DNA from 3 places in the Lysinibacillus sp. FN11 genome. Region 2 is predicted to be linked to each of the others. Evidence: riboswitches for the same ligand, from Rfam matches in the RefSeq annotation. Region 2 holds a riboswitch; each other region holds the start of a gene.
The links. A riboswitch is a leader RNA that binds a small molecule or an ion and turns the genes downstream of it on or off. The one in region 2 is predicted to bind thiamine pyrophosphate.
Positions count from the first base shown of each region.

Region 1: it holds a riboswitch for thiamine pyrophosphate, as region 2 does, so the genes downstream of both, thiC (phosphomethylpyrimidine synthase ThiC) here and NP781_RS10710 (ABC transporter substrate-binding protein) in region 2, are expected to answer to the same signal.
Region 3: it holds a riboswitch for thiamine pyrophosphate, as region 2 does, so the genes downstream of both, thiW (energy coupling factor transporter S component ThiW) here and NP781_RS10710 (ABC transporter substrate-binding protein) in region 2, are expected to answer to the same signal.

Region 1 covers NZ_CP102383.1:4,550,592-4,561,793, forward strand. The annotation lists gene NP781_RS23805 (ABC transporter substrate-binding protein) at 1-980, shown strand, start outside; gene NP781_RS23810 (hypothetical protein) at 1,153-2,430, opposite strand; gene NP781_RS23815 (LytR/AlgR family response regulator transcription factor) at 3,162-3,422, shown strand; gene NP781_RS23820 (AfsR/SARP family transcriptional regulator) at 3,460-3,966, shown strand; gene NP781_RS23825 (S-layer protein) at 4,214-5,863, opposite strand; gene NP781_RS23830 (methyl-accepting chemotaxis protein) at 6,118-8,217, shown strand; gene NP781_RS23835 (AEC family transporter) at 8,329-9,258, shown strand; TPP riboswitch at 9,319-9,433, shown strand; gene thiC (phosphomethylpyrimidine synthase ThiC) at 9,574-11,202, shown strand, end outside.
Region 2 covers NZ_CP102383.1:1,990,596-2,001,797, reverse strand. The annotation lists partial or broken gene parC (DNA topoisomerase IV subunit A) at 1-560, shown strand, start outside; TPP riboswitch at 669-779, shown strand; gene NP781_RS10710 (ABC transporter substrate-binding protein) at 934-1,929, shown strand; gene NP781_RS10705 (thiamine-binding protein) at 1,931-2,221, shown strand; gene NP781_RS10700 (ABC transporter permease) at 2,221-2,994, shown strand; gene NP781_RS10695 (ABC transporter ATP-binding protein) at 2,969-3,718, shown strand; gene NP781_RS10690 (TatD family hydrolase) at 3,708-4,457, shown strand; gene NP781_RS10685 (hypothetical protein) at 4,483-4,659, opposite strand; gene NP781_RS10680 (solute symporter family protein) at 4,757-6,301, opposite strand; gene NP781_RS10675 (DUF485 domain-containing protein) at 6,310-6,648, opposite strand; gene NP781_RS10670 (solute symporter family protein) at 7,130-8,683, opposite strand; gene NP781_RS10665 (DUF485 domain-containing protein) at 8,684-9,019, opposite strand; gene NP781_RS10660 (SCO family protein) at 9,605-10,201, shown strand; gene NP781_RS10655 (ArsR/SmtB family transcription factor) at 10,391-10,726, shown strand; gene NP781_RS10650 (NADP-dependent oxidoreductase) at 10,758-11,202, shown strand, end outside.
Region 3 covers NZ_CP102383.1:283,087-294,288, reverse strand. The annotation lists gene NP781_RS01310 (potassium channel family protein) at 1-506, opposite strand, end outside; gene NP781_RS01305 (TlpA family protein disulfide reductase) at 648-1,103, opposite strand; gene NP781_RS01300 (peroxiredoxin) at 1,251-1,793, opposite strand; gene NP781_RS01295 (helix-turn-helix domain-containing protein) at 2,200-2,742, shown strand; gene NP781_RS01290 (ABC transporter ATP-binding protein) at 2,760-3,866, shown strand; gene NP781_RS01285 (ABC transporter permease) at 3,856-4,665, shown strand; gene NP781_RS01280 (ABC transporter permease) at 4,662-5,459, shown strand; gene NP781_RS01275 (ABC transporter substrate-binding protein) at 5,456-6,529, shown strand; gene NP781_RS01270 (MFS transporter) at 7,099-8,295, shown strand; TPP riboswitch at 8,362-8,469, shown strand; gene thiW (energy coupling factor transporter S component ThiW) at 8,563-9,063, shown strand; gene NP781_RS01260 (VWA domain-containing protein) at 9,381-11,202, opposite strand, start outside.

The DNA of each region.
Region 1 (11,202 bases), 2.3 Mb from region 2:
CAGCTATTGCAACACTCTTTCTATGTCTGACGCTTTTATTAAGTGCTTGCAGCAGCGGGACATCAAGCAATACAGGAGGGGGGGAAAAACAAGCCTCTACCACTCAAGCAGTCAGCGTATCACAAACAAAAATTGTCTCTACTATGAAAGGAGACGTAGAAATACCTGTTAACCCTGAGCGGGTAGTGGTGATGTATTATACGGGTGATGTACTAGCTTTTGATGTGACACCAGTGGGCTCCTCTAAAATACAAGAGGGAGCAGCATTTGAGGAAGAGTTAAAAACAGTTGAAAGTTTAGGTGAATGGTTTGAACCAAATGTCGAGGCAGTGATTCAATTAAAACCTGATGTCATCATTATTCCAAGTAAGGATGAGCTTTACGATCAAATGCAGAAAATTGCACCTACAATCATGATCGATTTCTCAACCTCACTAGATGAACGTTTAACAAAGATTGGTGAAGTACTAGGAAAAGAGAAAGAAGCAAAAGAGCTTTTAGCTAATTTCTATACAAAAGTAGAGGATAGTCAAAAGAAGCTAAAAGAGGCAGGTATTTCAGATAAAACGGTTAGTATTATGGAAGGCGGCAAAGGAAAAATGTCCGTTGTGACAAGTTATACCTTTGGACGTGGTTCCCAAGCTATTTATGAGTATTTAGAAATGAAAGCACCAGATATTATTCAAAAGAAAATTGATGATAAAAACAACACCAATGAGGCAATCGATGTTTCTTTAGAAGTATTAACAGATTATGCAGGAGATTATGTGTTCCGCTCATCTTATGACGGAATGGTAGATTTAACAGATCATCCAGTTTGGTCTAATATTCCTGCCATTAAAGAAGGAAGGCTTATCGAAATAGATTTTGGTTTTTGTTACTACAACGACATTTATTCATTATCAAAACAGCTAGATTTCATTGTGGACCAACTAGTTGCTACAACTAAAAAAAAAATTGATGGTTTACCCCATAAATGATTATTAATACATAACATTTATAGAGAGGTTATATTTTTATTTAAAATGAGACAAATTTGATTATTTGACTTTGTCTATTCTTTTTTAAAGTGCACTTCTAATAATAGAGATTAACTTTTCAAAAAGAAAGAAAGCACTAAAGAAACCAACATTGTTTATTTAGTGCTTTAATTTAATTTCTTACGATTTGGAACGTGCCAGGAGTAGTAGTTTGGATAATATGACGATTTCCACTGATGGTAAAGTCAGCTGGAACTTGCTTGCCAAAACCATTTGAGCGATTGAAGGAAGAATTGGCTGGTAAGCCTTCAATTATGATTTCCATATTTGCATCAAAGGTTACTGGTTGTTTATTCAATGTAGCTTGAAGAGTAATTCGATTTGCCTTTTTTGTTACTTGAATATCCATAACCCCTTCATCTTCATTGACAAGTGTATAAAGTGGAGGAATAATGATGGTCATTTTGTCTTCTGTTGTTAGAATATAACGTTCCGTGTCATTTTCTGATGCGGCTACATTAATTTTAGCTTTATAGATATTTTTATTTTTTATCATAGCTGTAATTTTCCCTGGGACAGCTGCTACATCAGATAAAACAGGTGTTTTTGGTATGTTATCTTTTGAAGGAAGTGTGTGTGTTCCTTGTACAAAATCCACTAAAGTCCATACATTTGGGACTAGCTGCTGCTGAACAGGTGTTAATGCTTCAAAAGAAGTTTTGACTGCCTGCACATCCTGAGCTGTCGATGTTTTTGGTGATAAAGCTGCAATAGCGTTTTCAACTTCTTTAGCTGCTGCCTTATCCTTTACAACCAGCTGTTCTGCATCAAGTAATTGCTGCTCGATACCTACAGGTAAAGAAATATTCGAAAACCTACGTAGTGCATTAAGCTCTGCTCGGGCATTGGCTACATCTTTATGGAACGAGAGACGAGATGAATTAATCAATTGAATTTTATTGACCACCTTGTCAACAGATGTATTTGGCGCGATATAGGAAGTTAGAATTTTTTGCGCAGATGCACTTACAAAGGTTTTTTGCGCTGCATTCAGGGTATTATACCAATCTTTTGTTTCAGTAACATTTTGATAATAATTAGAGGACGTAGAATCCACAGAATACAATTTCTCTTCAATTTGTGCTGCAAGCTTACGATAAGCAATTCTTGTCTGCTGATGTGCTGACAATGTGGAGTAGTTCGTAACATACTGTTTTTCTGTTTCCGTTAAAGCATTGTAAGCCTTCAAAGCTGCCTCTAAATTGGTTTGGAAAGTAGCAGTTGTATTGTTAATATTGTTAATTAGTTGTATAACATTTGCCACGTTAGCATTGTAGTTAGCAATTATGTAGGCTGGCTTTGGTATCTCAGTAGCCGATACTGGTGCGCTATAAAGAAGTGAGGGCACGGCCACTAAAGACAGTAATGCTAACTTTTTTTTATTTTTCATATGATGAGAAACCTCCTATTTCCATAATTATTATAGATAAAATTGGCCTCGGTTCGCAGAGGTTATCCAATATATGGTGTTGTTTTAATTTTATCATAGCCTAGGATATTTTTAAGCATTTTTAGATGAATAGGTAGATAGTTGATAGATTTTATTGATAATAATACATATCTTTCGACTCTAAGAGAAATACTCATGGTGACTTCAACACGAGCCAAGCAGTTGTGATAATGAACAGTATGTTTGAGAGAGGGCCAGTATATGATGTGAGAGGAGGTTCCAAATTCTCACGTTTATTTAATCAAGATGGGAAACAGCTTTCAAAATATTAAATGTTAGTGGCAAGAGGTGCTTGTTAATGTTTAGAAATTGTTGAGGAGGTTATGTTAGTTTATTGTTGTGATTATTGTGAGAATCACAACGTACAATTTGAAGAAGGACTAGATAGGCTATGATCTAGTTCTTTATTTTTTAATAAGGGATTGCTAAATGAACCAAATCTACAAGTAAGTTATTGGTATGGTGGCTGATTTTTCAATTACTTAACTTGTCCAGGATTTGTTTAGAAGAGTGTAGTAAGCTATTATTTGTAATCTTGTCAATGTCTTAAATCTTAAATAAACCGAGAAAGACTTGGCTTTTTGTAAGCCTAGTCTTTTTTGGGTTAAGTGATCCTTCAACCAAATGTTGTGTTTTTAGTTATTGTCATGCCTGATATGGACGGTTTAGCATTGGGTGAAAAGATTCAAGAAATAGTACCTAATGTTGAAATTGTTTTTACTACAGGGTTTGATCAGTATGCTATTGATCCATTTAATCTACATGCTATTGATTATCTATTAAAACCTGTACAAATTTCACGTTTAGAAAAAACTATAGAACTGCTGAACAAATTAATAATAAAGCAAAAAAATTACACCCAAACTAACACTAATCAAGCTTCTTGGTGGTCTTCATGTTGTTTTACCAGATGGTCGTACACAACCGATTAAATGGCGAACTTCTAAAGCAAAGGAACTATTTGCCTACATGCTAGAGCATAAAAATGAAATGATTTACCGTGATACGATTCTAGAGTTATTTTGGCCAGAGTCTGATATTGATAAAGCGCCAAAACAACTTTATACAGCCATTTATACAATACGGAAAACATTGAAAAACTATGGGGTTGAGGGCGTAAAAATTTCAAGTCCTTTGCTAAGTTCTGGCTACAAACTAGTAGTTGAAAATGTTGTAGTGGATGTAGAACAATGGCTATCTCGCTTAAAATTGTTACCACCAATACAGCAGACAACAGTCAATGAACATGAACAAGTATTCCAGATGGATACGGGTGATTATTTAGGAGATTGTGATTATATATGGGCGGAAAGTGAAAGAGAACGTTTAAGGAGACTATGGTTCCACCATGCTCAGCAACTAAGTGAGTTTTACATAAGAAATGAAAGTTACATTGCTGCTATAAAAGTGCAGGAAAAAGTGCAAAACTATTCGCTGATGCAGAAGATAACTATTTTACTTAATGAAGCTTTATGAGCTATTGAATAATTCAGCTGCTGTTTAGGAGCAATATTGGCTGTTAAAAAAGATGCTTCAAGAGCATTTGGCAGTGGAACCGAGTGAGGAGGTTGAGGATTGGTATCGTAGGTGGAAGCAGATGAATACAATGTTGCAAACGAATTCATTTAGTTAAAAAAGAATTATTAAATAGTGAAGGGCTCTACAATAGGTAGAGTCCTTCGTTATGCTAAAAGAGATTTAGGTTTTGACAACATAGCAAAACCTAATTGCTAATAGTTCCTACATTTTGTGCTTTTCTATAAGTTTCTATTGCTTGGTTTAAAGTGTTATACATGTCATTAATTTGATATTGATACACATTAGGATCATTTAGTATATATTGTGCTTGTTGAACTACAGCCTCAAAGTTACTTCGATCAACAGCTTTTGTCCATCTTATTCCGTTAGTAACATCTACCCCAGTTCCGCTTGTGGAAACTGTTACATTTTGAAGTTCATAATACGCAGCAGTAACACTTGTTTGTAAATTAGCTTTATCCACATAATACCCATTATTACCATACTTATTAGCACTCTTATAAGTCCAAATAGCATTGTTTAAATTATTGATGGCATTGGCAATATCCGTTTGAGTGGCATAATAATTATTAACAACTGCTTGAGCAGATGAAACAGCAGATTCTATTGCGTTTCTTTCTGCTTGTGTAGTCCACGGGGAATTATAAGGTACATTTGATCCGTCCCAAGAAACCGTAACATATTGAACAGAATTAATTAAAGATTGTAGTGAAGCTTTATCGCCATAACCATATTTTGTACCACTCTTTTGAGCAGCTTGGTAGACTGCTAGTGCATTTTTGTACTGAATGATGGCATTTTTCACCTGTTCTTGTGAAGCATTTGAATTATTTGCTACAGCTCTCGCACTTGCTACAGCAGAATCAAACACTGTGCGGTCTGCTTGTGTTGTCCATTTGTCCGTATTTAAAATATCGTAGCCATTTACAGATACTTGTACATATGGTGGGGATGCGATAAGTGTATTAAGTTCTTTTTTATCAATGACAGGAAGCGTCACGGAGACACGACTATCGTCCACCTGTACATTGTTTACCAAATGTCCTGAATCTAAAGCTACTTTAGTACCGCCTTTTACAACAATTTGCTCAATTTTACCCTCACCATAAAGGTTAAAATCTTTTGCTACATCAATTGTAAGCTTTTCTATATTAGTCATTGCTTCAAAAGATTCCACTTTACCTACTACATCTACTTTGGATAGAATTTGGTCAGAAGAAACATTGACTTTAGTACGTCCCAAATTGATGTTTGATGATTTCATATCGATTAAAGTAACGTATAGCCAACTTACCTTTTTCGTTACAATTGGTTTTAGTGTAATTGTTTCATCTACTGCTACTTCATCGAGTGTAACGGCTTTTTTTACTCTATTTGTAATGATAAGCTGACCATCCACACTAACATCTTGAATCTTTATATAATCAGCGTTTACAGTAAGATCTCCCGAGATTTGTGCGTCACCTCCATCAAAATAGACAGATTTTTTGCTTGTACCTGCTTTGTTTAATATTAATGAGGTAACGTCCGTAATTTGACCATTTTTCACTACAATAGTTGCTCGGGCATTGGTTAAGGCTGTTTTATTTGAAGTATCAAATAGGGGCTTTAATGCCGAATGAATTCTAAATGTACCGTTAGATGTTATTACAGTATCTTTTGTAATATTTTTGATCGTTACGGATTCACCTATTACTTTTTTTGCTGCTGCTACATGCGTCTCATATGAATTTGATTGAATTTGAGATGTTGTGGCATTCGCAGTAGACATTGGTAATACTAGTGTCGCTGTAATAGCCGTGGCCATTAATGTTGATAGCGCTTTATTTTTCATGTAAGTCACTCCAATCATTCTATTTAGTAGTTAATATATCATATTCTTCTATAATTTAGAATTCGAAGAGGATGTTTTACTATGAATCTCAATTCAAATAAGCCATTAGTCCTTTGTATTGAAAAATAAATGTTTGGCGAAGTATCGGCATTTTTCTCTATAATTCTGTAAATTTTCTACTTTATTCGCTAAATAATTTATTGTGATACAATCATCCATCCATTATTATTAGTATAAAAGTGGGGGTGTTAGTTATGAAAAAATCAAGAGGGATTGCCTTAAAACTTTCTTCCCTTATAATAGGATTATTTCTCATTTTATTTTTATCCTATACTGTCATAACGGGGATTATTATAAAAAAGCAAAGTGTTGAAGACGCAGAGCATGGAACATTACAAACAGCTGAATCTTCTGCAGCTATTATGAGTGAACGCTTTAAGAAAGCCAATACGACATTACAAACAACAAAACGTATCATAGAAAGCATGGAGAAGAATAATACGTTGTCTACCAAAGGTGTCATAGACATAATGGAAAACAATTTAGCTAGCAATAATGACATTCTTGGAGTAGGAGCAATCTTTGAGCAAAATTCTATTATTTTAGAACCAACTGAGACTTCTTTAGTAGATACTAAAAAACGTTTTATCCCTTATTTAAGTAAGAACGGAAATGATATCACGACTGCTCTAATCGAAGGTATTGATGATAAGAGTGTTTCTGAATGGTATTGGGTACCAAAAGAAGAGAGACGTGCAGTTTTGACAGAGCCTTATGATTATAATGTAAACGGACAATCCGTATTAATGACAACGATTTCGGTGCCATTAATCAATGCCTCCGGAACATTTTTCGGTGTATTGACAGCCGATGTATCAATAGATTTTTTAAATGATTTAACAAAATCGAATGCCCCTGAAGGCGGTTATGCGGCAATTATTACGAATAAAGGTGTGCTAACAGCTAACAGTTTTGGTGAAGAGCTAGTTGGGCGCAATATGCAAGAGGATCCTACTTGGACAAGTATTAGTAAGACAATGGAAAATGGTGAGCTAACAAGTATGTACGTTGACTCTAATCAACTGAAGGAAAAGGCATATAATGTCTTTGCTCCAATGATTTTAGAGGGTATTGACGAAACATGGATTGTTCAAGTCGTGTTAGCTGAATCAAAGATTCTAGAAACATATAATCATGTATTTGTATTTACGATTATTGCTTCTATTATTATGGTGGTTTTGATGACCGCTGCAAGTGTGTTATTCATCTATAAACAACTAAAGCCACTTAAATTTTTACGTGCATCGATTGAAACTGCAGCCGAAGGGGATTTAACACAAAAGGTAGAAGAGCAATATATTAAGCCTGATGAAATTGGTGCAGTGGCTGTGGCTTATAATAATATGTTAGATAAAACCAATAGTGCGATTCAAACTGTACTAAATTCCACGAGGTTATTGAACCAATCTTCTAATCAGGTAAATGAGGCATTTAACGAGGTAGTTGCTTCTAGTCAGGAGGTTTCTGTAGCTATCAACGAGATTGCACAAGGAGCTTCGAAGCAGTCAGAGGATACAGAAGAAACAAATTATCGAATGATGGATTTATCAGATCAGATTGATGCCATTACGGCTCTTTCTAATGAAATGGATGAGCTATCTCATAAAACAGGTGTAACAACGGAAAAAGGATTGCATGAAGTTGAAAGTTTAAGAGTACGTAATATGGAGACAAATGAAATGAATGGGCGTATCCAGCAGCAAATGGAATCATTAGCTTCTAATATTGCCAATATTAATCAGATTATTGCTTCGATCCAAAGCATTACCGAGCAGACAAATCTGCTAGCTTTAAATGCAAGTATTGAGGCTGCACGTGCTGGTGAGCATGGTAAAGGATTTGCTGTAGTTGCAGAGGAAGTTAGAAAGCTAGCAGAACAATCTAAAAATGAAACAGAAATTATTAAGAGTACAGTAGAAAGCATTCTTGAAAATTCTCAGCAAACGGTTGCTGTTATTGCATCTAATGCAGATTTAATGCAATCTCAAAATGAGTCAGTACAAAGCACGCAACTAGCGTTTAAAGATAGCAGTGACTTGTCAGGTTCAATTGCAAATTCTATTAGTGAATTAATGAATAAACTATCTAGCATGTTAGAGCATAAAAATCAGGCAATCATGGCTATCCAAAGTATTTCGGCTATTTCAGAGCAAACAGCAGCCTCTGCGGAACAAGTAAGTGCTTCTGCAATGGATCAACAAGCAGAATTACAAAAAGTAGCAGAGTCTATTCAAAATATGAACGATATTTCAAACGAGCTACAAGAAGTTGTAAATCGATTTAAGCTTGTTTAAAAGCAAAGGCTGCCTTCAATATAGAGGCAGTCTTCTTTTATTGTGAAAGTTAGAGAAATTGACCTAGAAGGAATTCAACACTACTATTAACACTGGAAGGGGGACATTGAAATGATGTATCTCGGAATGATTTTCTTTCAAATTGTTGTTCCTATTTTAGTGTTACTTGTAATAGGCGCTATCCTACAAAAGAAATTTCGCTTTAATTTAAAAGCATTGTCTCAGCTTATTACATATTGCTTTATGCCGGCAGCTGTTTTTGTAAATTTATATGAAACACATGTGGAGTTATCGGTACTGGGAGAGGTCGGATTATTTATTATACTCTTTATCGGTAGTCAAATGTTACTCAGTCATTTTATGGCAAAAGGGCTAGGTTTAGCTAGAACAGAGGCAGCTGTCTTTAAAAATAGTGTGGTGCTTATTAACTCTGGCAATTACGGTATTCCAGTTGCTCAAATGATATTTGCCACGCAACCTATTGGAGTAGCCATTCAGGTCATGCTCGTAATCTTTCAAAATATGACTACGTATACATATGGATTATACAATTTAATTTCTTCTACAAAGTCGGGTATGACAATCATCAAGGATTTCTTTAAAATGCCTATTATTCATGCGCTGATTATAGGTGCCGCTATGAACTATTTTGGTATCGGTATTCCACAGTTTATCAAAATACCAGTAGAACATGTGGCAGATGGATTTATTGCTGTGGCCTTAATTACTTTAGGTGCACAATTATCACAACTAGAGATGAAATCAATGTTTAATAAAACCGTCATTATCAGCTGTTTTACGCGATTAATTATTGGACCATCTGTTGCATTAGCCATTATTTATATATTGGGATTAGATGGAGTCGTCGCACAATCACTGTTTATAGCTAGTGCCTTTCCAACATCCCGTAATAGTTCTAGTCTAGCATTGGAATATGATGTAGAATCAGCAACAGCCGCGCAAGCTGTTTTATTTTCTACCATTGTAAGCTGTATAACTGTAACCATTGTGATCTATTTTGCGGAAGTATTATTTACCTAGTAAGATAAAAAATAACTTCCATCTCTTAGTATTATCTGCTACACTAGCATCAAACTAAATAGTATTAACTAGGGGAGTCTGATGAGTCAGGCTGAGAGGGAAACGCTACGAAGTTTCTTGACCCTTTGGACCTGATCTGGCTCATACCAGCGTGGGAAAGTTAAGAAGCTATTGCAGAGTATGCAATCAATAGACCTTTACATTCGTGGCCGGATCCAAATAATTATTTTGGATTCGGCCTTTATTTTTTGGATTGTTGGGGTGAGCTAGAATCGGTCCTTATATCAAAATAAATTTAAGGGAGAGAAGTAGCTCATGTCAGCAATTAGTGAAAAGAATATTACCATTATGTCTAGCTTTGAAGGAAGCAAAAAAGTATATGTGGAAGGATCACGCCCAGATATTCTAGTACCTATGCGAGAAATTGCATTAAGTCCGACAACAGGCAGTTTTGGAAATGAAGAAAATGCTCCTATTCGAGTATATGATACGAGTGGGCCCTATACAGATCCAGCCTACCAAGTAGATATTACGAAAGGTTTACCTGCCTTACGAAATGCATGGATTCAAGAGCGAGGGGATGTAGAAGCATATGAGGGACGCTCCATTAAACCGGAGGATAATGGTTTTCGTCATGTTGATGACCCGCGTATTCAAGAAAATGTCTTCCCTGAGTTGACGAGAAAGCCTTTGCGTGCTAAAAAAGGTAAAAATGTGACACAGCTTCACTATGCACGAAGGGGGATTATAACGCCTGAAATGGAGTTTGTAGCGATTCGTGAAAATATGAATCCTGAATTTGTACGTTCAGAAATTGCAGCTGGACGAGCTATAATGCCTTCTAATATTAATCACCCTGAGGCAGAGCCAATGATTATTGGGCGTAATTTTCATGTAAAGATCAATGCGAATATCGGGAATTCTGCTGTATCTTCTTCCATTGCGGAAGAAGTTGAGAAAATGACCTGGGCAACTCGATGGGGCGCAGATAATATTATGGATCTATCGACTGGTAAACATATTCATACAACTAGAGAATGGATTATTCGAAATGCTGCAGTGCCAGTGGGAACAGTGCCAATTTATCAGGCTTTAGAAAAGGTAAATGGTGTAGCAGAGGATTTAACGTGGGAGGTTTATCGTGATACTCTCATTGAACAAGCTGAGCAGGGTGTGGATTACTTCACCATTCATGCAGGTGTCCTTTTACGCTATGTACCACTAACAGCAAATCGTGTGACAGGTATTGTATCTCGAGGGGGCTCTATCATGGCACAGTGGTGTTTATATCATCATCAAGAGAATTTCCTGTATACACACTTTGAGGAAATCTGTGAAATTATGAAAGCTTATGATGTTGCTTTTTCCTTAGGTGATGGTTTACGCCCAGGCTCAATTGCAGATGCCAATGATGAGGCGCAATTTGCAGAGCTTGAAACACTAGGCGAGCTAACACAAATTGCTTGGCAGCATGATGTTCAGGTGATGGTTGAAGGACCAGGTCATGTACCAATGCATCTGATTAAAGAAAACATGGACAAGCAATTAGAGGTTTGTAAGGAAGCGCCCTTCTATACATTAGGACCACTCACAACAGATATTGCTCCAGGTTATGACCACATTACATCAGCCATTGGGGCAGCCATGATTGGTTGGTTTGGTACAGCGATGCTTTGTTATGTGACACCAAAAGAGCATCTTGGTTTACCAAATCGCGAGGACGTTCGTATGGGCGTTATCACTTATAAAATTGCTGCACATGCTGCTGATTTAGCAAAAGGTCATCCAGGTGCACAACAACGAGACGATGCACTGTCTAAAGCCCGCTTTGAGTTCCGTTGGCGTGATCAATTTAATCTGTCCCTAGATCCAGAGCGTGCAGTGGAATATCATGATGAGACACTGCCAGCAGAGGGAGCAAAAACAGCACACTTTTGTTCTATG
Region 2 (11,202 bases):
TGACACGTTATTCAAAGCCTATTAAAACGATGAACGTCAAGGCTGGTGATGCGATGATCTATGCATCGTTTGTAACAGATGACGTGGAGCTGATGCTCACAACGGATACAGCCTATGCAATTCGTTTCCCAATGGAGGAACTACCTGTGACAGGTGTGAAAACAGGCGGTGTGAAAGGGATCACACTAAAAGATGGAGAAGCCTTAGTTGGCGTCAATGTATTACAGCCTGATGTTACCCAATATGTAGTGATTGTGACACAGCGTGGGGCCGTGAAGAAAATGAATGTCGCTGAAGTTGAAGTAGCAGGTCGTGCAAAACGTGGACTAAAAGTATTAACAGAGTTAAAAGCAAACCCTCACCGAATTGTGGCAGTTGTTCAAGCAACAGACGGGGAGCAGGTTGTGATTGAAACTGAAAAAGGTGTTCAAGAGGTGATTGACGTGCAAGCATTGTCTCGTGCGGATCGCCATTCCAACGGTTCATTTAAAGTGGATATTGCAACAGATGGGGCAATCTCTCATGTTGTCACAGCCAAAAAAGAACAGAAACCAAGCTAAAAGAATGCCCAGTCTCTTAGGAGTGCTGGGCTTTAAGCTCATTTCAAAAATAGCACCTTGTCATTTAAGTGAAACTATGGGTATAATAATCATCGAAAAGTTCATAGCGAAAGAATGTAGGGGGGCTAGTAATTGCTAGCTGAGATTGTGTCCGATAGACGCTGACCCTTTGAACCTGATTTGGCTCGTACCAGCGTAGGGAACATCTATTCAAAAAAGCAAAGTTTTGAAGATTGATTGCAATACGTCTGGGAGGAATCCTAGGCGTTTTTTTATGTTTTCAAGCAACAGCTTGCCAACATTGTATACGCTTTCTTCTGGTGACAACATTCATTCATGAACACTTTCATATTACAAACTGGGAGGCTTTCACATGAAGAAATGGTTATTTATTCTAATGGTAGCACTATTAACATTAGCAGGCTGTAGTGACAAGGAGGATAAGCAGGCTGCTGACAAGCTGAAAAAGGTGTCTGTGGTACTGGAATGGACGCCGAATACAAATCATACAGGACTATATGTTGCAAAAAAACTCGGTTATTTTGAGGAACAGGGCTTAGATGTTGATATTATTATGCCTGGTGAGGCGGGTGCAGATCAGCTTGTTGCTTCTGGAAAGGCGGATTTTGGCGTGAGCTATCAGGAAGGCATAACACAGGCACGAGTACAGGATGTGCCGCTGGTCTCAATCGCAGCAATTATACAGCATAATACATCTGGCTTTGCTTCTATTGCTTCAAAGGGCATTACATCGCCAAAGGATTTTGAAGGTAAAACCTATGGTGGTTGGGGTGCGCCATTAGAGCAAGCCGTCTTACAATCACTAATGCAAAAAGAAAAGGCAGATATTAATAAGCTAGATATTGTCAATGCAGGGGATTTAGATTTCTTCACAATGATGGAAAAAGACATTGATTTTGCTTGGATTTATTATGCATGGACTGGTATTGAGGCTGAGCTGCGTGGGGAAAAGATTAATATGCTATATCTTACAGATTATAGTGATCAATTAGATTATTATACGCCCGTTTTAGTTACAAATGAAAAAATGATACAGGACAACCCCGATGTAGTCAAAGCCTTTGTGGCAGCGGCAGCGAAGGGCTATGAATACGCAATTGAAAACCCAAGTGAAGCGGCGGATATTTTAATCGAAGCGGCCCCTGATTTAGATAAAGCGTTAGTGCATAAAAGTCAGGAATGGCTGGCTGATAAATACCAGGATGATGCCAAGCAATGGGGAGAGCAAAAGCTTTCTGTGTGGGAAAATTATGCGAAATGGATGTCTAGCAATCAAGTACTAGAGGGCGAATTTGATGCGAAAAAAGCCTTTACTAATGAGTTCTTACCTAAAAAGGAGGCCAAATAAGATGGCAAATTCATTAATCAGTGTACAAATCATTCCGAAGACAGAGAAATATGAAGATGTGATACCGTATGTAGATGCAGCAATTGCGGTGATCGATGCTTCTGGGGTGAAATATGAGGTTCATCCATTGGAAACAACGATGGAGGGTGAGCTTTCAACATTGCTCCAAATCATTGAAAAAATGAATGAGAAGATGATCGAGCTTGGTGCCATCAATGTCATTACACAAGTGAAAATTTTATATCAGCCAACGGGTATTACGATGGATACATTAACGGAGAAATATCAGTAATGAAACGTGCATTACACAAGGGAAGGACGATAATTTTTATCGCCTTCCTCTTATTCATATGGGAACTAATCGTGCGGTTCGCTGAAATTCCTCATTGGTTATTACCCGCACCCAGTAGTATTTTGTCGGAGTCCATCCGTTCGTATCAAACCTTTCTACCACATGCATTTGCTACGGTACAGCTAGCTCTACTAGGTTTGGCCATTGGCATCGCTTGTGGGCTAACGGTGGCAGTAGTGTTGCATCGATTTAATTTTATTCGAGAACTGTTTTATCCAATTCTTATTATGTCGCAGAATGTTCCTATTCTAGTCTTGGCACCGCTACTTATTATTTGGTTTGGCTTTGGCTTATTACCGAAGCTTATCATTATCTGTCTTGTGTGCTTTTTCCCGATTGTCATTGCAGCGATGGATGGATTTAGACAAACAGCTCTAGCATTAAAGCATTATTTTGCCATGGTTGGTGCTACAAAGGCACAAACCTTTTGGAAGCTGGAATGGCCTTATGCCTATCCTGCGATTTTTTCAGGCATTAAAATTGCGGCTACATATAGTGTGATGGGGGCTGTGATTGCGGAGTGGCTTGGAGCAAAAAAGGGTATTGGTGTTTACATGACCCTAGCCCAGTCCTCCTTCCGTACAGATCGCGTATTTGTAGCAATTTTTGCGATTGTTCTCTTGAGCTTACTATTGTTTAGCGGTATTCGTTTAATTGAAAAATTTATGGTGAAGGGAAGAGGCTATCATGCTCAGCATTCAAAACATCGCTAAATCCTTCGATGCACTAAAAGTACTTGATCAACTTTCTTTTGACGTAAAGGATGGCGAGTTTGTGGCCATTGTTGGTCCTTCAGGCAGTGGTAAGAGCACACTTTTTCAATTAATTGGTGGTGTTTCGCCAATTGATCAAGGAGCCATTTTACTAAATGGAGAGGATATCCAACGAAAAAAAGGAACGATTGGCTATATGCCACAGCAGCCATGTCTATTACCCTGGCGCACAATAGTAGAAAATGTCACGCTTGTAGAGGAATTACAGCATAAACCGAATGTTGAACGTGCCAAGGAATGGTTAGAAAAGGTTGGTCTTGCCTCCTTTATCCATGCCTACCCGAACGAACTGTCTGGAGGTATGCAGCAGCGTGTGTCCTTTATTCGAGCAATGGTCAGTGAAAAGCCGATTTTATGCTTAGACGAACCATTTTCTGCGTTGGATGAATTTACTCGACTGGAAATGCAAGCATGGCTTTTATCTATCTGGGAAGAGTATCGCAAATCCATTCTATTTGTTACACATAGTATTGAGGAAGCTCTCTTTTTAGCAGATCGCATACTTGTTTTAACCAAACGTCCAGCAACCGTTAAAAAGGAAATCATCGTGCCATTTGAGAGACCTCGGAAAGAGGAAATTCGACATTCTGCAGCATTCACAGCGTTAAAGCAACAATTATTTATGTATTTACAGGAGGAAAAGGGTGATATGTATGTTGATTGATGCGCATATTCATTTGGATCAGTACACCGATGAGGAAATTCCCTCCTTATTAGAAGAGGTGAAAGCTGTAATTGCGGTTAGTATGCAACTTTCCTCTTGTGAAAGAACGTTGCGTTTATCGAATAGCTATCAGCAAGTAAAGGCTGCTTTTGGCTTTCATCCTGAACAGCCTTTACTAAGTCCAAATGATGAGGCAGCATTATTCGATTGGATTCGTTCGCATCAGGATGACATGGTTGCTATTGGTGAGGTGGGTCTACCTTATTATTTAAGACAAGAGCAAGGGATTGATGAACGTCCCTATGTGGCGTTATTAGAGCGTTTTGTTGTATTGGCGAAGGAACTGAACATGCCAATTGTGTTACACGCAGTATATGAGGACGCCCATGTTGTGTGTGATTTGCTGGAAAAGCATCAGCTTCACGAAGCCCATTTTCATTGGTTTAAAGGGGATGAAGCTATTGTGAAGCGCATGATAGAGCGTGGTTATTTTATTTCCATAACCCCAGATTGCTTGTATGAAGAGGAAATTCAACAGCTAATTGATGCGTATCCGATTGATTTGATGATGGTAGAAACGGATGGTCCTTGGCCGTTTGAGGGACCGTTTACGAAGAAGCGTACATCTCCCTGGATGATGCACTCAACGATTGAGGTGATTGCCTCCATCAAAGGGCTATCAACACAGGAAGCGGCCAAAATTATTACGCAAAACACGAAAACATTTTATCGGCTTTAATAGGACAAAGCAGTATAGGTACGAGTTATTCGTCCTTATACTGCTTTTTATATTTCGTATAATCATGCGCTAATTTTTCGTTTTTTGTTTTCGTTAGACGTTCATGTGTACTAAAAGAGATAGATTGTCGATTTTTTTCAACATCTTTACCAACGGTGCGTTTAATGTGCATCCGCTTCTTTTTAGCTTTAGATTGTGACATGAGCATCGCCTCCAATTCATTTTTAATTCTATAGTAGCGAAAAGGGAAGAAAAAGTAAAACCTCGTAAGCAAAATACTTACGAGGCTGTCGAGTGTATTAGTGAGATACGTCCTGTACAGAAATACCTGTGTTTGCTTTAACGTCAACTTCACGATACTTCGCATCATCTGTTTCTTTAGAAATTAATGTGCCGATGAAACCACCAAGGAAACCAAGTGGTACAGAGATTATGGCTGGGTTCGTTAACATAATTAATGGATCACCAACGAAAATTGCCTTACCTTCAACTGGATTCCAAACGTTTGGAGACATAGCAACTAATACTAATGCAGAGATTAAACCTGTTAACATCGCAGTAACAGCACCTGTTGTATTGAAGCGTTTCCAATAAATTGTGTAAATAATAACTGGAAGGTTAGCAGAACCTGCAATACAGAATGCTAAAGATACTAAGAATGCCACGTTTAATGTTTGTGCACCAAGTGCTAATAGGATAGAAATAACAGCGATTGTAATCGAACCGATACGAGCTGCAAGAACTTGCTCTTTTTCTGTAATTTTACCCTTTTTGATAATTTGTCCATAAATATCATGAGATAGGGCAGATGCACCAGATAGTACAAGACCTGCTACTACCGCTAAAATTGTTGCGAATGCTACTGCACAAACGAATGAGAATAGAATGTCGCCACCAAGTGCTTCTGCAAGAAGTGGGGCAGCCATGTTACCAGCAGCGTTTGCTGCGATAATATCTTCTTTCCCAACGAATGCTGCTGCACCGAAGCCTAAGAAAATTGTTAGAACGTAGAAGATACCTACGATCCAAGTAGCCCAAATAACAGATGAACGAGCTGTTTTCGCGTCTTTTACTGTGAAGAAACGCATTAAGATATGTGGAAGACCCGCAGTACCTAATACTAACGCAATTAACATAGAGATTGTATCAAGTCCATTTGTATATTTAAGACCTGGGTTTAAATAAGCAGCGCCACTGTCAGTAACCGTTGTCATTTCTTTAAACATTGTAGAGATACTGAAGCCGAACTCTTTTAATACTAAGAACGAAATAATAACTGTACCCAACATTAAAAGACAAGCTTTAATAATTTGTACCCAAGATGTTGCAGTCATACCACCGAATAGTACGTAAGTTGTCATCATAAATCCTACGATTAATACGGCGATCCAATAGTCGATTCCTAAAAGTAATTGAATAAGTGCTCCTGCACCAACTAGTTGTGCAATCATGTAGAATAAAACAATTGTAATAGTGCTTAAAGCAGCTGTTCCACGAACTTTGGCGTTATCAAAACGCGCTGTAATCATGTCAGCTAATGTAAATTTCCCAAGGTTACGTAATGGCTCAGCAACGATATATAATACCACTAAGTAAGCTACTAAATAACCAATAGAGAAGAAGAATCCATCAAATCCAAATAATGCTACAGCACCAGCGATACCCAAGAAGGATGCTGCTGATAAATAGTCACCTGCGATAGCTAGTCCATTTTGCCAGCCTGTTAAGCCACCACCAGCAGTGTAGAAATCACTTGCTGAAGATGTACGTTTAGATGCCCACCATGTAATAACTAATGTTAAACCAACAATGCCTACGAAGAAGAATATGGCTGTAAAACTCATTCCGTTACTCATCGGCGGCCACCTCCGTTCTCGTATTCAGCGATAATCGCTTTTGCTTCTCTATCGAAGCTGTTTGCTTTTGCTACATATAAATGACATAACCCCCATGTCATGATGAAGAGACCTGCTGCATAGATCCACACCCAAGTAATTTCCCCAAATGCCTTTTGGTGTAGAATTGTCGTGTACGATGTCAGAATTGGTAACAACATGTATGCCGATAAAAATATGGCAGTTATAGACCAAAGAAAAGAGTTCTTTCTTCGTACAAGAGACTTAAATGATTCCTGATTTGCAATTGAATCATAGTCAATCACGATACCTTTTTTTGCTTGATTGTTCGCCATTAACATTCCCCATTTTGTGTATATTTTTTCTACCTCAAGACTTGATTTTGCTAGTTTAGTGAATTCACATTTTCATTTTATGAAACAGTTCACAAAATTGCAATACATTTCAGAAAAATTATGTAAAAAAAATTTTTCAGAAAATACTCCTAAGAGAGAAAAAATGGCGCAAAGCCAAGAATATAAAGGGTTTTAGAAAATTCAGATAAATAAATGAAGTGAAGAGAAATCTAGATTCTTGACAAAAAACCAAGGGTAAATTTACAAAAAAATCTTGTTTTTTCAATTAAAAATAAACACTATTTACCTAGTGAAAATTGGATTTTTTCTGTTTTTTGGAAGTAAAATAATATTGTTCGATAAATAAATTGGTAGATATTGAATAACAAAAAAGGCGAAAAACTCGACCAAAAATCGAATTTTTTGCCTATTTTTTTGCATTTTTTGAATTAGGATTCATTATGCAGAAGGTGTATAAATATTAATGTGAAATATCAGAGACAGACACACCTGTATTTGCTTTCACACGAATTTCTTTATAAATACGTTCTGCTTCTTCCTGTGGTACTTTGTTAGATGAAAGGACAGTACCTAGGTATCCAGCAATAAAGCCTAATGGAATTGTAATAATCGCTGGAACAGCAAGTGGCACAAGTGGTTGTCCAACAAAGATTGCTGCACCTTCAACAGGGCTCCACACATTTGGTCCCATTGCTCCTAAAATTAAACATGATACTAGCCCCGTTACCATCGCAGTTACAGCACCTGTAGAATTAAATTTCTTCCAATAGATTGTATAAAGGATCACAGGTAGGTTTGCTGATGCACCGATACAAAAGGCGAATGACACTAGGAATGAAACGTTTAAGTTTTGTGCAAACAGAGCAAGAATAATAGACACGATCGCAATGGAGATAGAGCCTGTACGAGCTGCTACTACCTGTTGCTTCTCTGTTAATTTACCACCCTTAATGATTTCTCCATAAATATCGTGAGAAATGGCAGAAGCTCCTGTTAGTACTAAACCAGAAACCACAGCTAAAATAGTCGCAAATGCCACTGCGCCGATAAACGCCATCAATACATCTCCACCTAAGTAATGCGCAAGAAGCGGAGCAGCTGTATTACCAGCCTTACTTTCAGCAAGAATTTGATCTAAACCTACAAAGTTTAATGCACCGAACCCTAAGAAAATTGTTAATGAGAAGAAAATGGCTGTAATCCAAGTTGTCCAAGAAATAGAGGCACGTGCTGTCTTTGCATCCTTTACTGTAAAGAAACGCATTAAAATATGTGGTAAACCAGATGTTCCTAAAACTAAAGCCATCATCATCGAAACCGAGTCGATTGTGCTTGTATACTTAATTCCAGGTACAAGGAACTTTTCGCCATGATCTACTGCAATTGTGTCGAACATCTTCATAAGAGAGAAGTCAAATTTCATTAGCACTAAAACCGCTAATAGACCTGTCCCGAATAATAATAGACTTGCTTTAATAATTTGCACCCAAGAAGTCGCTGTCATACCACCAAACAATACATAAGTTGTCATCATAACACCGACAATTAAAACGGCAATCCAATACTCAATACCGAATAATAGCTTAATCAATGCACCAGCACCAACTAGCTGTGCAATCATATAAAGAATTACGATAATAATGGTACCAGACGCTGCCACACCACGAATTCGTTTTTCATTGAAACGAGCCGTTAACATATCTGCTAACGTGTAGCGGCCTAAGTTTCGCATTGGCTCAGCAATGACATAAAGCAGTACTAAATTCGCTACTACATAGCCTACAGAGAAGAAGAAACCATCAAAGCCAGTTAAGGCAATTGCACCAGACACCCCAAGAAAGGCTGCTGCAGATAAATAGTCACCAGCAATCGCAAAGCCGTTTTGCCACCCCTTTAAACCACCGCCAGCAGTGTAAAAATCAGCTGCAGAAGATGTACGCTTTGCTGCAATATAGGTAACAACAAGTGTTAAGCCAACAATAGCTAAAAAGAAACCTATGGATACGATGTTCATTTATTTTCCACCTTTCGCCTGATACTCTGCAAGAACAGCAGCTGCAGCTTTATCGAATGAAGCAGCTTTTTTTACATATACTGTACAAAGCACAATGGTCATGATAAATAGTCCTGCAGAATAAACCCATACACCCGTTATATTTCCGAAGAATTTTTGTTGTAGTACAGGCTGGAAAGCAAGAATCGGAAGCAGGATATAAAGAATTAAAAACACTGCTGTAATCGAGAAAAGAAAGGTATTTTTCTTTTTTACAAAGCTATTAAACGATTCCATTGCTTCAATTGCATGATAATCAATTGATTGGGCCTGTTTTTTGCTTGAAACATTCGCCATTATTATTCCCCCTAAAGTTATATATTTCTGTTTTAAACGACATATTTCTTTTTCATTCGTCGTTATATTCACTTATTTTATGGGGGAGATTCCTATAATGCAATACTAAATTTTGAGTTTTTATAATTTTTAGTCACTTCTGTTTTGAGGAAATAACATAGAAATATTAAGGATTTATTAGAAAAATTCTGTTTAAAAGAGCGTGTGGTTTTCTGATGAAATAATATTGTTAAAATAGTTTGTTGTTGATAAAAATGAATGTAGGAGAAAATACAAACATAAAAGAGAATTTTCTGTATTTTATTATTCTGCTATTAAATTCCAGAGTAGCTAGTTAAGTAGAAATAATTTGTTATATAACAATAATCTGAGATTTTGGGAAATAACGAAAATGATAAAAAAAAGCTATGAAAAAATTTTTAAAAAGGATGTGTCATTTGGAAGAATTAGTGAGGCGGAATTCCAGAATCAGTTAATGTTCACATGTTATACAAATAGCCATCTGGGTGTAAGTCCATTATCTTGTGTTTAGCTTCTATAATGAATAAAATAAGGTGATGAAATGAAGGGAAGTGGGCACCACTAATGACAAAGAAAAGTATATTGCTAGTTTTAGTTCTAGCATTTAGTAGCATTCTAGCTGCTTGCGGTAGTTACAAGTTTGAACCAACATTAAATCTCGAGGTTCAAGATTTCACAGTAACGAATCAAAAAAATGAACAAGTGACCCTAGATGATCTTAAAGGTAAGCCTTGGTTAGCCATGTTTATTTTTACAAACTGTACGACAATCTGTCCACCCATGACATTTAATATGACAGAAGTTCAACAAGCACTACAGGATGAAGGCCTTGAAGATTATCAAATTGTGGCATTTAGCGTGGATCCAGAAGTGGATAAGCCTGATGTATTAACAAATTACTTAAATACGTATAATGTTGTAGATGAAAGCAAATGGCAGCTACTAACGGGCTATCAACAAAAATTTATTGAACAATTTGCACGTAAATCATTTAATTCCTTAGTTAAAAACGATCCTAACTCAGACCAAGTCATACATATGTCGAGCTATTATTTAGTAAACGCAGAAGGCACAGTTGTAAAAGACTATGATGGCGCGACAAACGTACCAGTTGAAACAATCGTTGGAGATATGAAGGCTCTTATTAAGGAGAGCAAATAACACAGAAGTCCATGTGACTTCTGTGTTTTTTTATTGAAAGAGGGGAAAGTAGGGTGTACGCCTTTAAAAATCATTCGTCTCGATTTACTTTCCCAATATTGCAGCAAATACAGCAATATTATATCGTTATATGCATCAATGGTTCATTAACTTAAACTATTCAACTGATTAGTAAGAGGAGGGATTTAAATGAATAAACAGGACCAGCTTAACTTGATTAAGGATGACTTTATAAATTCTCAAAAGGTACTATTAGCAATTGGTGATGAAACCAGACAAGCCATTTTAATGGTTTTAATGGGCACAGATTGTCAAACGGGATTGCGTGTAGGAGAAATCACGGAACAAACACATCTTTCTCGACCAGCTGTGTCACATCATCTTAAAATTTTGCGAGATGCTGGTGTTATTTTAATGCGCAAAGAAGGTACAAAAAACTTTTACTATATAGATATACGGACAAAACTAGGTTCGTTAAAAAATCTTGTTTTGGATATTGAGACGTTGTTAACGGAATTTTATTGACAATATAATAGATTATCTGGAGGAAAAAACAATGAGAGCAATGGTGATCGATCAATATGGCAAAGCCCCAATGCGCTTAGCAGAAGTGCCTACACCTGAAATAAATGAATATGAGGTGCTTGCTGAAATCCATGCAGCAAGTATTAATCCAATTGATTTTAAAATCCGTGATGGGAAAGTGAAGCTGTTAATCCAATATAAAATGCCACTGATCCTTGGAAATGATTTTTCAGGGGTCGTCGTAAAGGTTGGCGAAAAAGTGACGCGATTTAAAGTAGGAGATGAAATTTATGCACGTCCAAGGAAAAGTAAAATTGGTACTTTTGCGGAATATATCTCGATTCATGAAGATGACATAGCCCTAAAACCTAAAAAGTTGAGCTTTGAGGAAGCCGCATCAATCCCACTGGTTGGCTTAACGTCATACCAAGCTTTACATGACATCATGCAATTACAAAAAGGTCAAAAGATTTTAA
Region 3 (11,202 bases), 1.7 Mb from region 2:
CGAATATCTAAATCCATAATGGAATAGCCAGCAATCGCATCATTAGCCTTTAATTCCATAATGGAGTGTTCATCTGATAGCTCTAAATAATCTAGAACAGTATTCGACAACATATTATTAGCAATACGAATACCCATATCTCGCTCAGGATGGACGACAAAATCTGCGCCAATTTTACGTAAAACCTTTTCATGGTAATCGTTTTGAGCCTTTACTGTAATTTGCTCAACACCAATTTCCTTCAAAATGATCGTTGTTAATATACTTGCTTGTATATCTTCCCCAATTGCTACAATCACGTGCTCAAAATTACGAATACCTAATGAATTCAACACCGATTCATCGGTTGAATCTGCAATAACAGCTTGTGTAGCAATGGAAGCAAACTCATCTACACGCTCTGAAGAATGATCAATTGCCATTACCTGTGCGCCCTGACTCATTAATTCACGAACAATACTGCCTCCAAAACGTCCAAGCCCTATGACTGCAAACTCTTTTTTCATCATAACAATCCCTCCGAAAACTACTATACCACCATTGTAGCCTATTCTCTGCTATATGTATTGTCAAAACAAGAGCCAATTTGTCAATGGTGGACAACAAAAAAGACGAGGATCTCAATCCCCGTCTTCACCATATCATTATTATTCAGCGTTACGCATCTCATCTAAAACGCGGTTTACACGCTTTTCTAGCATTTTCATACCACTACCACCAGCTTGCATATGACGCAGCTGTCCATCTTTATCGAACACAAAATATGCTGGAACATATTGGTTTTCAAAAGCATCTGTTAGCTTCATTTCACTGTCTACAAAGATTGGTTGCACAATATCATGCTCTGCTGCTACTGCTTTAATTGTATCTAAATCAGTATCTGCCTCAGAACGTGGCATATGTACTGCTACAACGTTTAATTCATCTTTATATTGATCGCGGAAATTGTTCACATCTGGCATTGCTTCTTTACATAAATGACAGCTTACTGACCAGAAGTGGATTAATGTTGGTTTTTTGCCTACTAATTCTGCTTTAGTTACTTCACCATTTAACCAAGTCGTTGCGCCAACTAATTCAGGCATTTGTTCACGAAGTTTCATAAAAATCCTCCTCTAAAAGATCGTTTGTCTTCAAATATTTAGATAACGGGGTAAAAAAACTCTTTCCCAAAACAAAAATTCATTTAAAAGTCCCCACAAGCTTGTCGTGGGGACTTTTAATTTTTCGCATAATCGACTCTATTTAGATTATAGAGTTGCTTGGCCTGGACGCCAGTTAGCTGGGCAAAGACCACCAGTTTGTAGTGCTTGAAGTACACGTAGTGTTTCATCAACATCACGGCCGATGTTGTTATCAAATACTGTTTGGTATTTTAATTCGCCTTCTGGGTTGATGATGAATAAACCACGTAATGCGATACCTTCTTCTTCAATTAATACACCATATTCTTTAGATACTTGATGGTTTGTATCAGCAGCTAATGGGTATTTTAATTCACCAAGACCATTTTGCGTACGGTCTGTGTTAATCCATGCTAAGTGTGTATGGATTGTGTCAGTAGAAACACCGATTACTTCTGCATCTAAGTCTTCGAACTCGTCATAACGATCGCTCATTGCAGTGATTTCAGTTGGACATACAAATGTAAAGTCCATTGGATAGAAGAAAAGAACTGTCCATTTATCTTGTGCTTTAATATCTTCTAATGATACTTTACCAAATGATTTGTCTGAAAGTACTGCTTCCATTGTAAAGTCAGGTGCTTGTTTACCTACCATGCGTTCTGCCATAATAAATCCCTCCAAATAAATATGTAGTTTATATATTCCATTCGCACTAGCGAACTCGTCTTCTACGATAGCAGAGTAACCGCAGTTTTTCAAACAAGTAAACTCCGCCCGTTTGGATGATTGAAATGGATTGACAAAAATTCGTCAAATCCACAACTGGAATTATAGTTATTGTCTATCTACAAGCTATTTTTGACAATAATATTCTACACTATTCAAAATTTTTCTCACTTTCATTTATACCCCATTTTTTAACTTTTTATAGCTATTTTTTTCACGAAAAACGATTGCAAATTTTTTTTTATTATGTATAATTGTAATGGTTTTAGTAAACTAAAAGTTTCGTTAAAGTAAACTTCATATTTCAAAAGTTTATCATTGCTAAACTTCTCTTAGGAGGGAAAAGATGCAAATAGGAGCAAAAATTAAAGCGCTTCGTTTAAAAAAGGGTCTTACCCAAGAGGAACTTGGAGAACGTACAGATTTAAGCAAAGGTTATATTTCCCAATTAGAACGGGATCTAAACTCACCTTCAATTGAAACATTATTTTCAATATTAGAAGTATTAGGGTCAAGACCCAAAGACTTTTTTGATGATGAATCACCTGAACAGAAGGTTGTTTATACAGAGGAAGATCAATCTACCTATACAGATGAAGAAAAAAAATATGAAATTCAATGGCTGATTCCTACTTCGAATGAAAAAGAGATGGAACCCATTTTCTTAACCTTTGCGGCAGATGGCGAGTTCAAACAGTTTGAGCCTTCGCTTTCTGAAACATTTATTTATGTAGTTAAAGGGCGTATTCGTCTCGTTTTAGGGAATGAACAGTATATCGCAAGTGAAGGTAACGCACTTTATTATGACGCGACAGACCATCATCAGATTTTTAATGCACATGATGATGAAACAAAAATTTTACTTGTCGCAACAGATTCTTATTTATAGCTTAAGGAGGCGCATCCATGACAACCAATTCAATTATCCGCTTTGAAAATGTTTCAAAGTCATATAGCGACGGCACCGTCGTTTTAAAAAATATCAATTTGGAGCTTGAAAAAGGGAAATTTTATACACTCCTTGGTCCATCAGGTTGTGGTAAAACAACCATTTTACGAATTATTGCAGGATTTACGGAACCTACAACTGGAAATGTATTTTTCCATGATAAAAAGATTAATGCAGTTCCTGCCAATGAACGTCAAGTTAATACTGTTTTTCAGGATTATGCGCTGTTCCCTCATTTAAATGTGTTTGAAAATGTCGCATTTGGCCTACGTATTAAAAAGCTTCCTGAAAAGGACATAAAAGAGCGTGTAGCTGAAGCCTTAAAGTTTGTCAATTTGGCAGGGTATGGTAACCGCGAAATATCTGAAATGTCTGGTGGACAACGACAACGTGTCGCGATTGCACGTGCCATTGTCAATGACCCTGAAGTAATTTTACTGGATGAACCACTTTCAGCTTTAGACTTAAAGCTACGTACAGAAATGCAATATGAGCTACGTGAATTACAACAACGTCTTGGCAAAACATTTGTCTTTGTTACACATGATCAAGAAGAAGCACTTGCCATGAGTGATGAAATTTTTGTCTTAAGTGAAGGCCAAATTCAGCAATCAGGTACACCAGTGGATATTTATGATGAACCGATTAACCGCTTTGTTGCTGATTTTATTGGTGAATCCAATATTGTACCTGGCGTGATGATTGAGGATTTCAAGGTTGAATTTGCTGGCAATGTTTTTGAATGTGTTGACCAAGGGATGAAGCCAAATGAAAAAATAGATATTGTCATTCGACCAGAAGATTTAGAAATGACAACAATTGATAAAGGCAAACTTGTGGTAAAAGTGGATACACAATTATTCCGAGGGGTACATTATGAATTATCCACATATGATAAAGATGGTAATGAGTGGCTAGTCCATTCATTGAAGAAAGCAGAAGTAGGGACTGAGATTGGCTTAGACTTTGATCCTGAGGCGATTCACGTAATGCGCTTAAACGAAACAGAGGAAGAGTTTGATAAACGATTAGAATCGTATGGAGACGATGAAGATGCAAACTAAAACATCGAAACCAGCGTTATTTCCATATGTGTTATGGATTGCCTTGTTCGTTATCGCGCCAATTGCACTCGTTGTTTATTATTCCCTGCTTGATTTACATGGCAACTTTACGCTCGATAACTACAAAGCGTTCTTTTCTTCGGTTTACTTAAAGATGACTTTGAGCTCGTTTTGGTATGCATTTTTAATTACATTCTTTACACTATTAATTTCATACCCAACTGCTTATTTTTTAACGAAGACAAAGCATAAACAACTTTGGCTTCTACTTATTATTATTCCTTCATGGATTAATCTTTTGTTAAAAACATATGCCTTTATCGGCATCTTTGGGTTATACGGGCCTATTAATGCATTTATCGAAGTATTTGGCTTTGATCCAAAGCAAATGCTCTTTACCGATATTAGCTTTGTCTTTGTGTCGGTCTATATCTTTATTCCATTTATGATTTTACCGATCTTCAATTCTTTAGATCGTTTAAACCCAACACTCATTTATGCAGCACGTGATTTAGGTGCTTCGGCTTTTACAACCTTCCGTCGTGTTGTTTTACCATTGACAATGGATGGCGTTAAATCTGGTATTCAAGTCGTCTTTATCCCTGCCCTATCCCTGTTCATGATTACTCGCTTAATTGCAGGGAACCGTGTCATTACTCTAGGCACAGCGATTGAACAGCAATTCCTTGTGACACAAAATTGGGGTATGGGTTCCACTATTGCTGTATTCTTAATTTTATTCATGGTGATTATCATGCTAATTACGGGACAAAAGGATAAAGGAGGTCGCGTACGATGAACAAACTATCTGCTTCAGCCAAAGTCTATTTAACAATTGTTTTTATCGTTCTCTATGCTCCAATTTTCTATTTAATCTTTTACTCGTTTAATAGTGGCGGCTCCATGAATAATTTTGAATCCTTTACTTTGGAGCATTATCAAGCTGTTTTTGAAGATTCGCGTCTTCTTGTTATATTAATAAATACGGTCATCGTGGCATTACTTTCTGCTCTCATTTCTACTATTATTGGTACGCTAGGAGCAATTGGAATTGTGACGGTAAAGGATTCTAAAATGCGTAATACTTTACTATCCTTAAACAATGTCTTAATCGTCAGCCCAGACGTTATTATCGGGGCTAGTTTCTTAATTTTATTTACAATGGTAGGCATTAAACTGGGCTTTGCATCTGTTTTATTAGCGCATGTCGCATTTAGTGTACCGATTGTTGTATTAATGGTTTTACCAAAGCTACTAGAAATGAATAACTCATTAATCGATGCAGCATTAGATTTAGGAGCAACGAAAAAGGACGTTATGATGCGTGTCATTCTTCCTTATATTCAGCCAGGTATTTTTGCAGGCTTCTTCCTTGCCCTTACGTATTCATTAGATGATTTTGCCGTGACATTCTTTGTAACAGGTAATGGCTTTAGTACTTTATCCGTAGAAATTTATTCAATGGCCCGTGCAGGAATTTCTCTAACGGTGAATGCAATTTCTGGTTTAGTATTCTTTATTACTGTTTTAGTTGTTGTTGGTTATTATTTCATTACTAGTCGTACGAGTAAAAGAATGGAGGGGCAACGATGAAGTCATTAATTCAAGCTACCATCGCCATCCTTGTCGTTTCAGCCCTTTTATTCTACGCGGCTGATGCCTTAAGTGCTGGTGGCGGTAAAAGTGGAAAAGACACGTTAACCATCTTTAACTGGGGAGAATATATTGATCCTGATTTGTTAAAAGAATTTGAAAAAGAAACAGGCATTCATGTTATCTATGAAACATTCGATTCCAATGAAGCTATGATGACAAAGATTCAACAAGGCGGAACAGCTTACGATATTGCTGTCCCTTCTGAATATATGATTGAGAAGATGAAGGAAGAAAAATTATTGATTCCTTTAGATAAGAAGAAAATCCCTAATTTAAAAAATATTGATCCTTACTTTTTAGATTTACCATTCGATGATAACAATAAATATTCTGTCCCTTATTTTTGGGGAACAGTAGGTATTGTCTACAATCCAAGCCTTGTTGGAGACTTAGACTTCTCCTCTTGGGACGATTTATGGGACCCTTCTTTAAAGCGAAAAGTCTTTTTAGTAGATGGTGCGCGTGAAGTCATTGGCATGGGCTTAAACAGTCTTGGCTATTCTCTGAATTCACTAGATGATCAGGAACTTCGTGAAGCTACTGATAAATTAATCACACTCGCACCAAATGTAAAAGCGATCATTGGAGATGAAATTACACCGTTAATGATCAATAATGAGGCAACCGTTGCCCTTACATGGTCTGGCCAAGCAGCTGACATGATGTATGAAAATGAAGAGTTAGACTTTGCTGTACCTGAGGAAGGCTCAAACTTATGGTTTGATAATATGGTCATCCCAAAAACATCGAAAAATATTGATGGTGCCCACGCCTTTATTAACTTCATGCTAAGTGCTGAATCAGGTGCTCAAAATGCCGATTTTGTAGGCTACTCTACTCCTAATATTGCAGCGATGGACTTGATGGACGCAGAAGTTGTTTCTGACGAACGCTACTATCCTTCTGAAGAACAACGCGATACATTAGAGGTCTACAAAAATTTGGGACCTGATTATTTAGGGAAATACAACGAATTATTTTTAGAATTTAAAATGAGTATCCGGTAATTAAACTAGCGAATTGGTTTTCACACCAATTCGCTAGTTTTTTCTCTGCCTATCTAACTTTCTATTAAATATGAACATTTTCAATCGACTGTTTGTATTATTATATTTAGAAAATATTTTATCTAAATTTTAATAGATGCTCACATCATCTGTTATGGAAAAGCTTTACCTATATATTTTTTCATCGAACCTGCATAAATTTATATTTTCTTTATCCATTGTATTAACAATAAATAAGTCATAAGTGTATTTTTTGTATTCCATAATTTTGATGCCACTACTATAACAGTCGCTACAATTTATAGACCATTACAGACAGACTCACAAATTTTTTAATTCTCCTTTTATAAGAGAAATCCATCGATTGTTGTTGCTCGATTCTATAGTGCTTCTCCCTCAATTTTTATGACTAACATGTATTCTTTCATCATCCTTAGGTACGCAGATGAAAACTTTTGTGGAAAACCATTCTAAATATAGAACCAGTACGATAATCTTAACTATTAGCCAAGCAATAATTCTTTATGATAGACTGTACTATATTTGATTACAAAAAGGGGGTTCATTCGATGACCCAGCAAAAGTCCAATAAGGCGGCTTTGTATATTTTAATGTTTAATATGTTTATCGCAATGGGGAGTATTGGCATTATTATTCCTGTCATGCCAGAGTATTTAAAAATATTTGGTGCAGCAGGACAAGTTCTAGGTATGCTAATCGCAACGTTCGCCTTAGCTCAATTCGTATTTTCTCCTATTGCTGGGAATCTTTCAGATCAGTACGGTCGAAAAAATTTAATTATTTTCGGTCTTATCGTAACAGGTCTTGCACAAATCGGATTTGGCCTTGCTACAGATGTATGGATGCTCTTTTTAGCAAGATTTTTAGGTGGTCTAGGTTCCGCATTTGTTGCACCTCCTATTATGGCTTTTGTCGCTGACGTCACAACCTATGAAGAACGCGGGAAAGGTATGGGGATGTTGGGTGCCGCCATGTCTCTTGGCTTTATGATCGGACCTGGTATTGGAGGCTTTTTAGCAAAGGTAAGCTTACATTTCCCATTTTTCACAGCTGGAGCTGCAGCCATTGTAGCATCTATTTTATCTTACTTTTTATTACCTTCTACCAAACCAAACACTGCGCAACAGAAACAAAAGCAAGACAATCTGGCGAAGCAAATGGCTCGTTCCATACATATGCCTTATTTTGTTATGCTCATAATTATGCTGGTGTTCTCGTTTGGAATTGCAAATTTCCAAACGACATTGTCATTATTTGTGACAGAAAAGTTTAATTACACACCTGTAGATATAGCGATTATATTAGTTGTTGGTGGTGCTTTTGGAGTAGTAGTACAAATGTTTATTATTACACCACTGTTCAATCGTTATGGTGAAATGAAAGTAGTACTAGTTAATTTGTTTATTGCATCCGTTGCTATTTTCTTAATATTATTTGTTTCTGGCTTTGCCCTTATATTAGTTGTAGCAACAATTTTCTCTACAGCAACGACATTAATTCGTCCAGCTGTTAATACACTCATCTCAAAACTTGCAGAAAAAGAGCAGGGATTTGCTGCGGGCTTGAATAATGCCTATATGAGCCTTGGGAATATGATTGGACCCGCTTTGGCAGGTTTATTATTTGATTGGAATATGAATAGCCCCTATATTTTTGGTTCTATCATATTATTAGCTTGTTTCTTCCTTGCGCTCATCTGGACAGTGAAAAAAGCACCTCATTTAATGCATCCCGATCCAAAATAGTCTGAAAAATCATTGACTATTTTTAACAGTATGTTACATTATTGTTGATTCACTAAATTGAATAATCTTAACCACTAGGGGAGTCTTTAAAAGGCTGAGACGTATATGGTAATATACGGACCCTTTGAACCTGATCTAGTTCACACTAGCGGAGGGAAGTGGCGCTACTTGCTGTTGTCACTATATACATGCAAGGCCGCTTCCTATTGTTTAAAGGGGTGGCCTTTTTATTTTTCCTCACCAACTTTACCAAAAGGAGTGAACTTTATGTCAATTCGTAAATTAACAGTCATGGCTTTATTAGTAGCCATTGCTGTTGCAGGCTCTACTTTCGTATCCATCCCAACAGGAATCGCACGTGCTTACCCCGTTCAGCATGCTATTAATGTGATAGGAGCGATTATACTTGGACCCGTACCAACAGTTATAGTTGCCTTTGTCACTGCCATCATTCGTATTTTTACTGGAACAGGCTCTCTACTAGCTATCCCTGGTAGTATCATCGGTGCGTTCTGTGCTGCCCTTGCCTATAAATATAGCAATAAGATGTGGTTAGCTGGTATCGGAGAAGTTATCGGAACTGGCATTCTGGCTTCACTTATTGCCGTCCCTTACGCAAAATTATTCATGGGAACATCTGTAGCAGCATTCTTCTTCCTACCAGCCTTTTTAACATCAAGTACAATCGGCGCCATTTTAGGTGTAATGGTTGCGAGTAGCATGCGTAAAACAGAGCTAGTAAAGAGGTTTAATTCTTCTCTTTATTGAGAGGGATTGGAGGGTTTTATCTCTCTTTATGATCGGTGATGACTTTAGTTAGAGCGCTTTTCTTCCCTTTATGAGCGAGAATACCTCTACTTAGAGCGCCTTTTTCCACTTTATGAGCGGCAATGGCTCTACTTGGAGCGCTTTTCTACTCTTTATGAGCGGCAATGACTCAACTTAGAGCGCCTTTCTCTCCTTATGAGCAAAGAGCCCACTTTTTAGATCATCTTACCCGCTCTAACAAAGGGGACAACTCTCTATTCAAACAATATAAAAAAGCAGTGCAAAACTATTAAGTTTGCACTGCTGCTTCCTCTATTTTAAGATCGTTTTTTCATGCCTTTTAACAAATGTGCTACATTTGTGTCTTCTGCCTGTAGAGTTTTTTCCTCAACCAGCGGCTCTTTTTTCTTCGTATTCGTTAGGAAATTCCAACCAAAACGTCTTATGGTAATATCAATAAAGAAAAGAAGCATACTCGCTAAGAGTAGCCATGTGGCAATATTTTGCCGATCTGCTCCTTTTGTCGTAAAGTCACGGAAGACATCTTGTGGTTCCTTTAAAACAGTGCCTCCTGTTCGCTGAGTTAACTCTTCTATCAGTTGGTTATTTACAGGGAGTAGTTCGTATTCAGCACTATAAGGAACACTTAGCCCTGCCTGATAGATGGCCTGCTTTTCATCTGCTACACGGAAGAAAATTAATCCAGGTTCAGCTTGTACTACAGCTCGAACTTGGGATGCGGAAATGGTTTCAAGTTGTGTTTCTAGCTCCTCCCCTGCTTCATTTACTGCAACAATGTCTAAAAATGCAGCTTCATTTGTAGGGTCTGTAATCATAAAGGAACCATCTGCTTCCAATCTTACATCATAGGCTACATCATTGTAGCTTGGTAGCATTTGAGAAATAAGTGTTTGCCAAAATACTCCCCAATTTCGCCATCTTGCCCAATCTCCTGTCCATTTACCCGTTGAATCAGATGTAAAGGCAAATGTTTTACCAAGACCATATTGCCACTGCGCTAACACAGGATCTTCCTTTTCGCTTTCTGCTACGACAGTAGCCCCCTGTTTTGCCGTTGTCCCAATGTATGCATTCATTTGTGGGACACCATTAGCAAACAGTACGTTCCATCCTGCTGCATTATAAATTGCAGGGTAAAATGGATTGTCCTCAATATAGGTGCGGGAAATCATAGCAGTTTCACGAGATAAAATAGAAGGAATGGTTTGCTCATCTATGACATCATAGAAACGTCCACTGCCCATGTCACTAAGCGCTTCTAATAAGTTCGCATCGGCATCTTGTCCAATCGCTACTGTCGATAAGGTTATACCATCTTCTTTTCCTTCAGTAATTAAATCCTCATAGTTCCCTGCCTGTGACTGCCCATCTGTTAAGAGAATAATATGCTTACGTTGGAGCTTTAAATCAGCAAGGTTCTCGTAGGCTTTAGCTAATGAACTATAGATTTCTGTTCCCCCACCAGGTGTTACTGATAAAATAGTATCCACAGCCTCTTCTTTACTGCTAAGAGGCCCTGTCTCTATAATCTCCCATGGACGATCATCAAAGGCGATGAATCCTAATGTATCCTCGTCTCGCAACATCTCAACAGAACGTGCCGCTGCTTCCTTAGCAAGCTCAAGCTTCGAGCCTTGCATACTGCCAGATCGGTCAAGTACAATCACTAATCCTAAGGAAGGTAATTGCTCTTTGCCCTTAATTTCCATTTCCACTGGCAATAAGGTTTCGATCGGTGTTTTAAAGTAGCCGCCTAGACCAAAACTATTTTCTCCACCAACCATTGTAAAACCAACTCCAAAGTTTTTGACTGCTTGCTCAATAACACTCATTTTTGCTTCACCCACTAAATGACCTGGTACATTGTCGAAAATAATAGCATTATATTGCAAATAGCTGGATAGTTCATTTGGTAGACTGTTAGGCGCTACAACATCATAGGCAATGGATTGACTACCAAGTGCTGCTGCGATGGGTGAAGCTGTTTCATAACCATTAACGATTAATAAATGTGGTTCACTTTGAACCATTGTGACACTAGTTAACTTATTGTTTTCAAAAATAGCATCCTGACCAACTTGAACAACGGCTTCATATTTTACAAGTCCTTCAGCTGTT